DNA from 2 places in the Klebsiella sp. WP3-W18-ESBL-02 genome. Region 2 is predicted to be linked to the other one. Evidence: predicted binding sites of a transcription regulator. Region 2 holds the regulator's gene; the other holds the start of a gene.
The links. The regulator LexA, encoded in region 2, represses DNA repair genes until DNA is damaged. The targets are predictions, from matches to a motif close to TNCTGTATGTACATACAGNA.
Positions count from the first base shown of each region.

Region 1: sulA (SOS-induced cell division inhibitor SulA) is a predicted target of LexA. The motif match lies at 1,909-1,928, and genes of this name have one in related genera.

Region 1 covers NZ_AP021972.1:3,234,378-3,239,192, reverse strand. Annotated here, with positions in the region: gene ompA (porin OmpA) at 1-1,022, opposite strand, end outside; gene sulA (SOS-induced cell division inhibitor SulA) at 1,378-1,887, opposite strand; gene H7R56_RS15555 (TfoX/Sxy family DNA transformation protein) at 2,106-2,711, shown strand; gene yccS (YccS family putative transporter) at 2,712-4,815, opposite strand, start outside.
Region 2 covers NZ_AP021972.1:4,761,267-4,766,081, forward strand. Annotated here, with positions in the region: gene H7R56_RS22850 (cupin domain-containing protein) at 1-359, opposite strand, end outside; gene zur (zinc uptake transcriptional repressor Zur) at 486-1,001, shown strand; gene H7R56_RS22860 (CsbD family protein) at 1,055-1,264, opposite strand; gene dinF (MATE family efflux transporter DinF) at 1,389-2,708, opposite strand; gene lexA (transcriptional repressor LexA) at 2,774-3,382, opposite strand; gene H7R56_RS22875 (diacylglycerol kinase) at 3,482-3,850, opposite strand; gene plsB (glycerol-3-phosphate 1-O-acyltransferase PlsB) at 3,979-4,815, shown strand, end outside.

The sequences.
Region 1 (4,815 bases), 1.5 Mb from region 2:
CCTTTAACTTCGATCTCTACGCGACGATCCGGAGCCAGGCAGTCGATCAGCGCAGCTTTCGCTTTTACGCCGTCACAGGTGTTGCCAGTAACCGGGTTAGATTTGCCCATGCCACGTGCAGAGATTTTGTCAGACGGGATACCTTTAGATACCAGGTAATCAACGACGGACTGAGCACGTTTCTCGGACAGACCCTGGTTGTAAGCGTCAGAACCGATGCGGTCAGTGAAGCCCAGAACAACAACGGAACCGTCTTTCGGATCCAGGTTGCTCAGCTGGGAGTACATCTGATCCAGAGCCTGTTTACCTTCCGGTTTCAGGGTTGCTTTGTTGAAGTTGAACAGAACGTCAGACTTCAGAGTGAAGTGTTTGGTCTGTACTTCTGGAGCCGGAGCCGGAGCCGGAGCAACTACCGGAGCTGCTGCATCCTGCTGGCCGAAGCGGTAGGAAACACCTACGCTCAGCATGCCGTTGTCAGGACGTACGCCGACGGTGTTTGCGTCGCCGATGTTGTTAACCCACTGGTATTCCAGACGGGTAGCGATGTCACGAGTAACAGCCCACTCAACGCCGCCAGCGAATACTGGGGAAACGCCGGTGTCGTGATGGTCGCCAGCGATGTTGTTGCTGGAGTCAGCACGCCATACCATACCGCCCAGACGGGTGTAGATGTCCAGGTCGTCAGTGATTGGGTAGCCCAGTTTAGCAGTCAGCTGAACGCCTTGAGCTTTCAGAGCGCCATTGGTCTGGCTGCCGGTGTATTCCATACGGCCCAGCCAGTCGTAACCCATTTCGAAACCAACGTACGGGTTAACCTGGTAACCACCGAACGCGCCTGCGCCCAGCTGGCTCTCGTGGGTGGAACCGTTGTTGTTCAGGTCACTCTGGTACCAACCGGTGTCATGGAACTGGGACCAACCCAGTTTACCACCAGCATACCAGGTGTTGTCTTGCGGAGCGGCCTGCGCTACAGAAGCGAAGCCTGCCAGTGCCACTGCAATCGCGATAGCTGTCTTTTTCATTTTTTGCGCCTCGTTATCATCCAAAATTTGCCATGAAGTTCTAAATAGACTCACGGTTAAATCCTTCCACCGGGGGCGGGGCTTAGTTAAATACTCAGCAGATATCTGCGGTGTTAAGCTGAGCACCCCTGGCGATGTAAAGTCTACAACGTCGCCGGAAACTTACAAGTGTGAACTCCGTCAGGCTTATGAAAAAAAAAGAGTTGTATACGCAATATTTAACAAATGCGTCGAAAAAATAATCGATATTAACGGCGGGAAACCGCATCAGACCGGCATTCTGCCTGAAAATGCCCAGAAAAACGGCGACATAAAAAAAATGCAAAAAAATTCCCAGGAAAATTCCTAATTTGGCTCAATGGAACAAATTTGAGTGAATTTTTATCCCATTGTATTGTCCTGTTGGGTGTAACGCAGACCGAACTGGTCGCATAATGAACACCATCGCGTTACCTTTCTCCGCTGCACTCTGTAAACGTGCATGTTCCTCAGCGGACAACTCGTCCGTCAACCAGCCAATAACCACGCTATAGTTACCGGTACGCGACGCGCGGATCATTGAATCAAGCATGTCGCAAGATGACATCTGGCGAAGCTGCATGACCTTGGTCAACGGTAAGCCGGAAGCTTGTACCCACTGGCGGCTCAGTTTCTGCTGTGGTGTGAGCCAGAGCTGCCAGCGCGACTGCTGGCCCAACTGCTGTAATAATGGCAAGAGCAGCAGCTGTGCCATCATTGGCTGATCCTCACGATATTGCACTTCACTAATTAACGCGGTATGCGCGCTATTGACGGAAGTCAGCGTATGGGAGGCCGTAGTGACGGCAGCGACAGAAGAACGATTTACGACACCAGAAGTATACATAGTTAATCCAGCCCTGTGGGTTACTGTATGAATATACAGTACTACCCTGAAGACTAAAGATCAACCTCATTTTCTGAAACCAACTCGCAAAATTGCATAAGAAACACCCGTGACTACAAATACACCTTGCCGTACCGGCGGAACTTCCCTATGTTGCTTATTATCTGATCGATTAACAAATCTGATGTATTCATGTGCATGATTATTAAGGATTAATCATGAAGATAATCTCGTATAAAAGGATTTACCAATCCATGGAATATTTTTCTGGATTGGGCAAAGTGCAGTCTCGGGCGCTGTTCGGCGGCTACAGCCTTGCGGTCGACAATACCGTTTTTGCCATGGTTGCAGAAGGGGAACTGTATCTGAGGGCGTGTGAAAAAAACGCTGCTTATCAGAGTCAGTACTCGCCGCCTCTGCTGACGGTACGCAAACGCGGGCATGAACAGCAGCTCAACTATTTTCGCGTCGACGAACGGCTTTGGTCGAATAAATCTGCCTTAGTGCAGCTTGGCCAATGTTCCCTGGAAGATGCGCAAAATGAAAAGCGACGACGACGGTGCCGCAGGCTCAGGGATCTTCCCAATCTTTCTTTTCATCTGGAACTGCTGTTGCTCGAGGCTGGAATCAAAGATGTGCGTACGCTGCGGCAGATGGGCGCGAAAACGGCGTGGATGCGTTTGCGGCAGATACGTAAACAGCTGAACGTTAGCGTGCTGTATTCGCTAGAGGGGGCAATCATCGGAGTACATTCTGCCGCGCTCCCGGCGCAAACGCGCCAGGAGCTGGAAATATGGGTGCAGAACTACACCCAACGACGGTGATTACATCATAACCTGCTTTTGCAGACGGCAAATTTCAGGCAGAAGTGAAATCATCAACCCAATTTGTTGCAGGACCAATGGTTCTTTGCTGTCCGGACGAGGATCGAGATGCTGGATCCTCGCCGCGAGCTCGCTAAGCGCACGTTGAACCCGCTCCTCATCGGAAGGCTGATGGTGCAGGGCATCATCGACATAGCAGACCGCATCGTCGAGAAGCGCCAGGATTTCCGGTGTGGTGAGTTTCTCTCGATGGGCACCCAGCGCAGAGATATAGCTGGTTAAAGTGTGGTTAAGGCAGAGAAGTCGAAACGCCGTTTCCCGCATTTCCGCCGTTACTTTCGGTTCCGTCGACATATTCGACACCACTGACGCCAGCTCGGCATCCCGATTATGCGCATCGCGGCGCGCAATACGATAGGCCAGACGGTTATCGCGCCCCTGGTGGTACTGTTCAAGAATGGCGTCCAGGTAGCGACAGTTGGCATCCACGGCGCGTTCCAGCACGCGCGGCAGGTTACGGAACTTCCAGTCCGGCCAGATAAAGCTTACCGCCAGCCACGCAATACCACAGCCAATCAGGGTATCTACGACGCGCGGTAGCGCCACTTCAAATCCTTCGCCGAGCAGGTTAAAGCACAGTAGCACCAGTAGAGTAATAAACATGGTGGCATGCGCGTACTGTACGTTGCGAAAAGCGAAAAACAGCACGCCGGTTACGACGATCAGAATCAACTGACCTTCCAGTGATGGTACCAGCCAGAGTATGGGCAGACCCAGCGCAACGCCAACCAGCGTGCCGATAATACGCAGCGCAAGGCGGTGACGGGTGGCGTTATAGTTGGGCTGGCAAACAAACAGGCTGGTCAGTAGGATCCAGTAGCCATGCTGTAGACCGGTGAACTGAATAAAGGCATAGCCCACGCACAGCACCACAGACATGCGAACGGCGTGGCGGAACAGCGCTGACTCCGGTGACATGTTGCGGCTCAGCCGCGAACGGATATCGGCGAAGCCGTGCAGGCTGTCGTCGGCGAGGAGGTTTTCCGTTTCGCTTCGCGTTTGCGACTGGAGCTGTTCTGACTCGATGGTGGCGAGCTGGGCATCAATTGCCCGCAGGTTATTGAGCAGAAAACCCAGCGCTTTCATTTGTTCCGGCGCGGTGCCGCCAGCGCGAATACGATCGAGCGCGGCATCCAGATGGGTAAACGCGCGTTCAAAGCGAGCATCGTGTTGATACGGCGTGCGCAGCAGGATGGCCTTCGCCAGATCCTGACAGGCGATAGACTGCATTGAGAGTAGGCGCTGGAAGCGGAACATGACGTCGCTGTAGCGAAACTGATCGCGCAGCGCCTGGTACTGGATATGCGACGAACTGGCGCGTTCGTGGATATCCTGAGCCACGAAATAGTAGTGCAGCGTCCGGCGCGTGCTGCGCTGGCCGCGGTCTCCACGCAGGCGTGTCAGTAACGATGTTTTAGTCTGGTTCAGCGTCGCCATCAGTTGCCCGTTCGCCAGCGCCAGTTCATATAACGGCGCCTGGTTGTCATCGTCGAGATCGGGATCGAACAGACGCGATTTCAGTTCGAGGTAGCGGGCGAGCTGTTCGTAGCTGCGCGCGAGGTTATCCTGCAGCGGGCGAATTGGGAAAATCAGGTGCCCGGTTAAGGTCAGCACGTTATACCAAACGGCTCCCGCAATCAGCAGCAGCGGCTGCTGATACCATTGGGCGTACAGCGATACGCCGAGCATCGTATAAATGGCAATCAGCAGCGCGCCGAAGGCGATAGTCGCATAGCGCTGCCCAAGGCCGCCGAGCAAAATAAAACCGATAGTGGAAAGGGTCAGTCCTACCGCAAATAACCACGGCCAGGGAAACAGCAGTTCTACCGACGCCGAGGCGATAAAAAAGCAGATGAGGGTAATGACCAGGTTACGCAGCCGCCCGGCCAAACGATCGTCGAGGTCCGTTAGCGCAGCAGCAACCACCCCCAGGGTGAGCGGAATGGTCAACTTTGCGTCGCCCAGCCACCAGGGCAGAGCGGTTGTGCCAATTAACGCAATAAATATCCTGGCGTTATATAGCCAGGTACTGTTCCATGTATAG
Region 2 (4,815 bases):
TCACCCACCACCAGCAGCCGTACCTCTTCGCTGGTGTTGTTGATGAAGGTATGGCATACGCCGGTTCCGGCCGGAAAACCAACGCTGTCACCCGGTTCAAGTTTCCACAAATAGCCGTTAATCCACGCCTGTGGATAGCCTTCCAGCACATAGATAAACTCTTCCTCGTCGCTTTCGGCGTGCGGATACGAGGTGCGGCGGCCGGGCGGTAATCGTTCGTGGTGAATGCCGATATGCCTGAGCCCCAGCGCACGGGCCAGCGGCGCACCGATGGCAAAACGCTCGTCGCTGTCGGGATAAGTGGAGTCGTCGGGTCCTTCAACATCGCGCCAATGGCGAATACAGTCGGGTCTTTTCATCATTTTTCATCCTGAGTGTGAAGTTCACCTGCTATAACACACCTATAGCACACCTGTGGAAACTCGGTGTTTCCGGCATAACATGGTAAAGTAGGGGTTTATTTCACCCGTAACTCGAGGACGCCAATGGATAAGACCACCACGCAAGAACTGTTAGCGCAGGCTGAGAAGCTGTGCGCGCAACGCGGCGTGCGCCTGACTCCGCAACGTCTGGAAGTGTTGCGCCTGATGAGCCTGCAGGAAGGGGCGATTAGCGCCTATGACCTGCTGGACCTGCTGCGCGAGAAAGAACCCCAGGCCAAACCGCCAACCGTCTATCGCGCGCTGGAGTTTCTGCTTGAGCAAGGCTTCGTACACAAGGTGGAATCCGCCAACAGCTACGTGCTCTGTCATCTGTTCGATCAGCCGACGCATACCTCCGCGATGTTTATCTGCGATCGCTGCGGCGTGGTGAAAGAAGAGTGTGCAGAAGGGGTGGAAGATATCATGCATACGCTGGCGGCGAAAATGGGCTTTGCCCTACGCCACAACGTCATTGAGGCCCATGGCCTATGCTCTGCCTGCGTCGAGGTTGAAGCCTGCCGCGCGCATGAGCACTGTCATCACGACCATACCATTCAGTTGAAGAAAAAGGCCCGCTAACCGAGCGATTAGCGGGGGGAGTACATCCGTGTACTCCGGGCAGGAGAAGCGCGTTACCAGCGGATATTGTGGCGTTTATCCCAGCTGTCGACCTCTTTTTCTGCCTGATCTTTCGCGTATCCGTAGCGTTCCTGAATTTTACCGACCAGCTGGTCGCGTTTGCCTTCGATCACCGTCATATCATCGTCGGTGAGTTTGCCCCATTGCTCTTTCACTTTACCTTTAACCTGTTTCCAGTTACCGCCGATTTCGTCTTTATTCATCGTCGAATCCTCGATCGTCAGTGAGTGAATAGCGAAAGAGACACGTTCTTTTTCGCTAAGCGTGAGGTTAATTGTAGTCAGTCATTCTGGGTTCATTTCACTATTCGGAATCTTTAACCATTTCTCAGGAAAACCAGCTATTGTTTCGCCAATGGCGACGCCAGATATACGCCAGCGACAGCCCGCGCAGCGCGAGGAATACAGCCAGCGCCAGCCACAGCCCGTGGTTGCCGAGCAGCGGCAGCGCCAGCAGCGTTAGCGCAAAGCCTAAGGCGGCCACCGCCATACTGTTTCGCATTTCAGCGCCGCGCGTTGCGCCGATAAACATCCCGTCCAGCAAATAGCACCACACGCCGATCGCCGGCAGCACAACCTGCCAGAGCACATAGCGATCGGCAAGCTGCTGCAGTTCAGGTAGCGACGTTAACAGCGCGACAATCTGTTGCCCCAGCAGCGCGTACACCAGCGCAAAGGCCAGCGCGACCACGCCCGCCTGACGGCATGCGGCGTGCCAGACCTCCAGCAGCTTGCTGCCATCGCGCGCCCCGAAAGCCTGCCCGGAATGGGCCTCCACCGCGTAGGCAAAGCCGTCCAGCGCATAGGCTGTAAACGTCAGCATGGTCATCAGCACCGCGTTTACCGCCACCACGTCGCCGCCGAGGCGCGCACCGAAAACGGTCACCGCACCAAAGCACAGCTGTAACAGCAGGGAACGCAGCATAATGTCGCGGTTCAGCGCCAGCAGACGGCGAATGTTGCCGCGCCAGGCGTTTTTCAGCATCAGCCAACTGATGCCCCGCATCACCAGCACCTTGCGGACCATCACCAGCCCGACCAGCAGCGTGGCGTATTCGGCAAGCGCCGTCGCCAGCGCCGCCCCCTGTACGCTCATGTGCAGCCCCATCACCAGCCATAGGTCGAGCACGATATTCAGGACATTGCCCACCACCAGTAAAACAACCGGCGCACGAGCGTACTGTACGCCCAGCAGCCAGCCCAGCAGCACAAGGTTAGCCAGCGCCGCGGGGGCGCTGAGCCAGCGGATGGTCAGAAAACGCCGCGCCTGCTCCAGCACCTCGCCGCTGCCGCCAACGATGGAGAGCGCCAGATTGATCAGCGGCGTTTTCAGCAGAATAATCAGCAGCCCGGCCCCCAGCGCCAGCATGAGCGGCTGCACCAGCGCGCGAGCCAGCGCCTGCGGATCCTTCGCACCAAACGCCTGTGCCGTCAGACCGGTCGTGCTCATGCGCAAAAACAGCAGCAGCATAAACAGGAAGCTGGTCGCGGTCGCGCCAATCGCCACCCCGCCCAGATAAACAGGGCTATCGAGATGACCAATCACGGCGGTGTCCACCAGCCCGAGCAACGGGACGGTAATGTTGGAGAAAATCATGGGTAGCGCAAGGCGCCACAGGGCCTTATCGGCGGAGGTAAGTAGCGGCATGAGTGTCGACCAGAAAGGAAAAAGACGGCGATACGGGGCGTATCGCCGTCATGAGAAAGCGGGTGTTACAGCCATTCGCCGTTGCGAATAACGCCAACGGCCAGTCCTTCGATCGAGAAATTCTGCTGGCGCAGATCGACCACGATAGGTTTAAATTCGCTGTTTTCCGGCAGCAGTTCGACGACGTTACCCTGTTTTTTCAGGCGTTTCACCGTCACTTCTTCATCAATGCGCGCGACCACAACCTGGCCGTTACGCACGTCCTGCGTTTTATGCACGGCAAGGAGGTCGCCGTCCATAATACCGATGTCTTTCATCGACATGCCGCTGACGCGAAGCAGGAAGTCGGCGCTGGGTTTAAACAGCGAGGGATCGACCTGATAATGACCTTCGATATGCTGCTGCGCCAGCAACGGCTCACCCGCCGCGACGCGGCCCACCAGCGGCAGGCCCTCTTCTTCTTCCACCAGCAGGCGGATACCGCGAGAAGCGCCGGATACAATCTCAATGACACCTTTACGCGCCAGCGCTTTCAGGTGCTCTTCAGCCGCGTTCGGGGAACGGAACCCCAAGCGCTGAGCAATTTCCGCACGCGTCGGCGGCATGCCCGTCTGGCTGATATGATCCCGGATGAGATCAAACACCTCTTGCTGCCTGGTCGTTAACGCTTTCATTCCGCCCCCTGGGTGTATATACAGTTATGCTGTGAGTATATACAGCTAGTGTCTATTTTGAAACCATAAAACGCACGAAATCAGGCAGTTTTCACAGCTTTAGTGGAAATGCGCCCACAGCAGCATGCCCCAAGTGATCAGCGCGACAAAAATCGCCAGCAGCACCGCCGCCGACCCCATGTCTTTTGCCCGTCCGGACAGTTCGTGATACTCCGAGCCAATGCGATCGACTACGGCTTCCAGCGCACTATTGAGAATTTCCACTATCATCACCAACAGGACGGAACCGATAAGCAGCACGCGGGTAATCGCATCGACATCCAACCAGCAGGCGATGATAATCGCCAGCACCGACGCGACGCCCTCCTGGCGGAATGCGGCTTCGTTGATCCACGCCGCGCGAAATCCTTTCCAGGAATAGCCCGCTGCTTTGATGATTCGGGTGAGCCCGGTGGTATTATTGGCCATCTCAAGAACCTTTTTTGTTATTACGTCAATGACAATGCGAGTTATGCAGCGGTAGAACAGAAATTCTGCTGACTTTCTGATATTCTTGCCGCGCATTTGCATGATTAACCAGAGGCTTTACATCGTTTATGTCCGGCTGGCCACGAATTTACTACAAATTACTGAATTTACCATTAAGCGTACTGGTAAAAAGCAAGTCTATTCCGGCAGAACCTGCCCAGGAACTGGGGCTCGATACGTCGCGCCCGATTATGTACGTCCTGCCTTATAACTCTAAGGCCGACTTGCTGACGCTGCGCGCCCAGTGCCTGGCGCATGATTTACCCGATCCGCTTGAACCGTTGGAAATCGACGGCACTCTGCTGCCGCGCTACGTGTTTATTCACGGCGGCCCGCGCGTGTTCACTTACTACACGCCAAAGGAAGAGTCGATCAAGCTGTTCCACGACTATCTCGATCTGCACCGCAGCAATCCGGACCTGGATGTGCAAATGGTGCCGGTTTCCGTGATGTTCGGGCGCTCTCCGGGCCGCGAAAAAGGCGAGGAAAATCCGCCGCTGCGTATGCTCAACGGCTTCCAGAAATTCTTCGCCGTCTCCTGGCTTGGTCGCGATAGCTTCGTGCGCTTCTCGCCGTCTGTGTCGCTGCGCCGCATGGCCGACGAACACGGCACCGATAAAATCATCGCCCAGAAGCTAGCACGCGTTGCCCGCATGCACTTTGCCCGTCAGCGCCTGGCTGCGGTTGGCCCGCGCCTGCCGGCACGTCACGACCTGTTCAAAAAGCTGCTGGCTTCGAAAGCCATTGCGAAAGCGGTCGAAGATGAAGCGCGCAGCAAAAAAATCTCCCATGAAAAAGCACAGCAGAATGCGATTGCGCTAATGGAAGAGATTGCGGCTAACTTCTCCTACGAGATGATTCGCCTGACTGACCGTATCCTCAGCTTCACCTGGAACCGTCTGTAC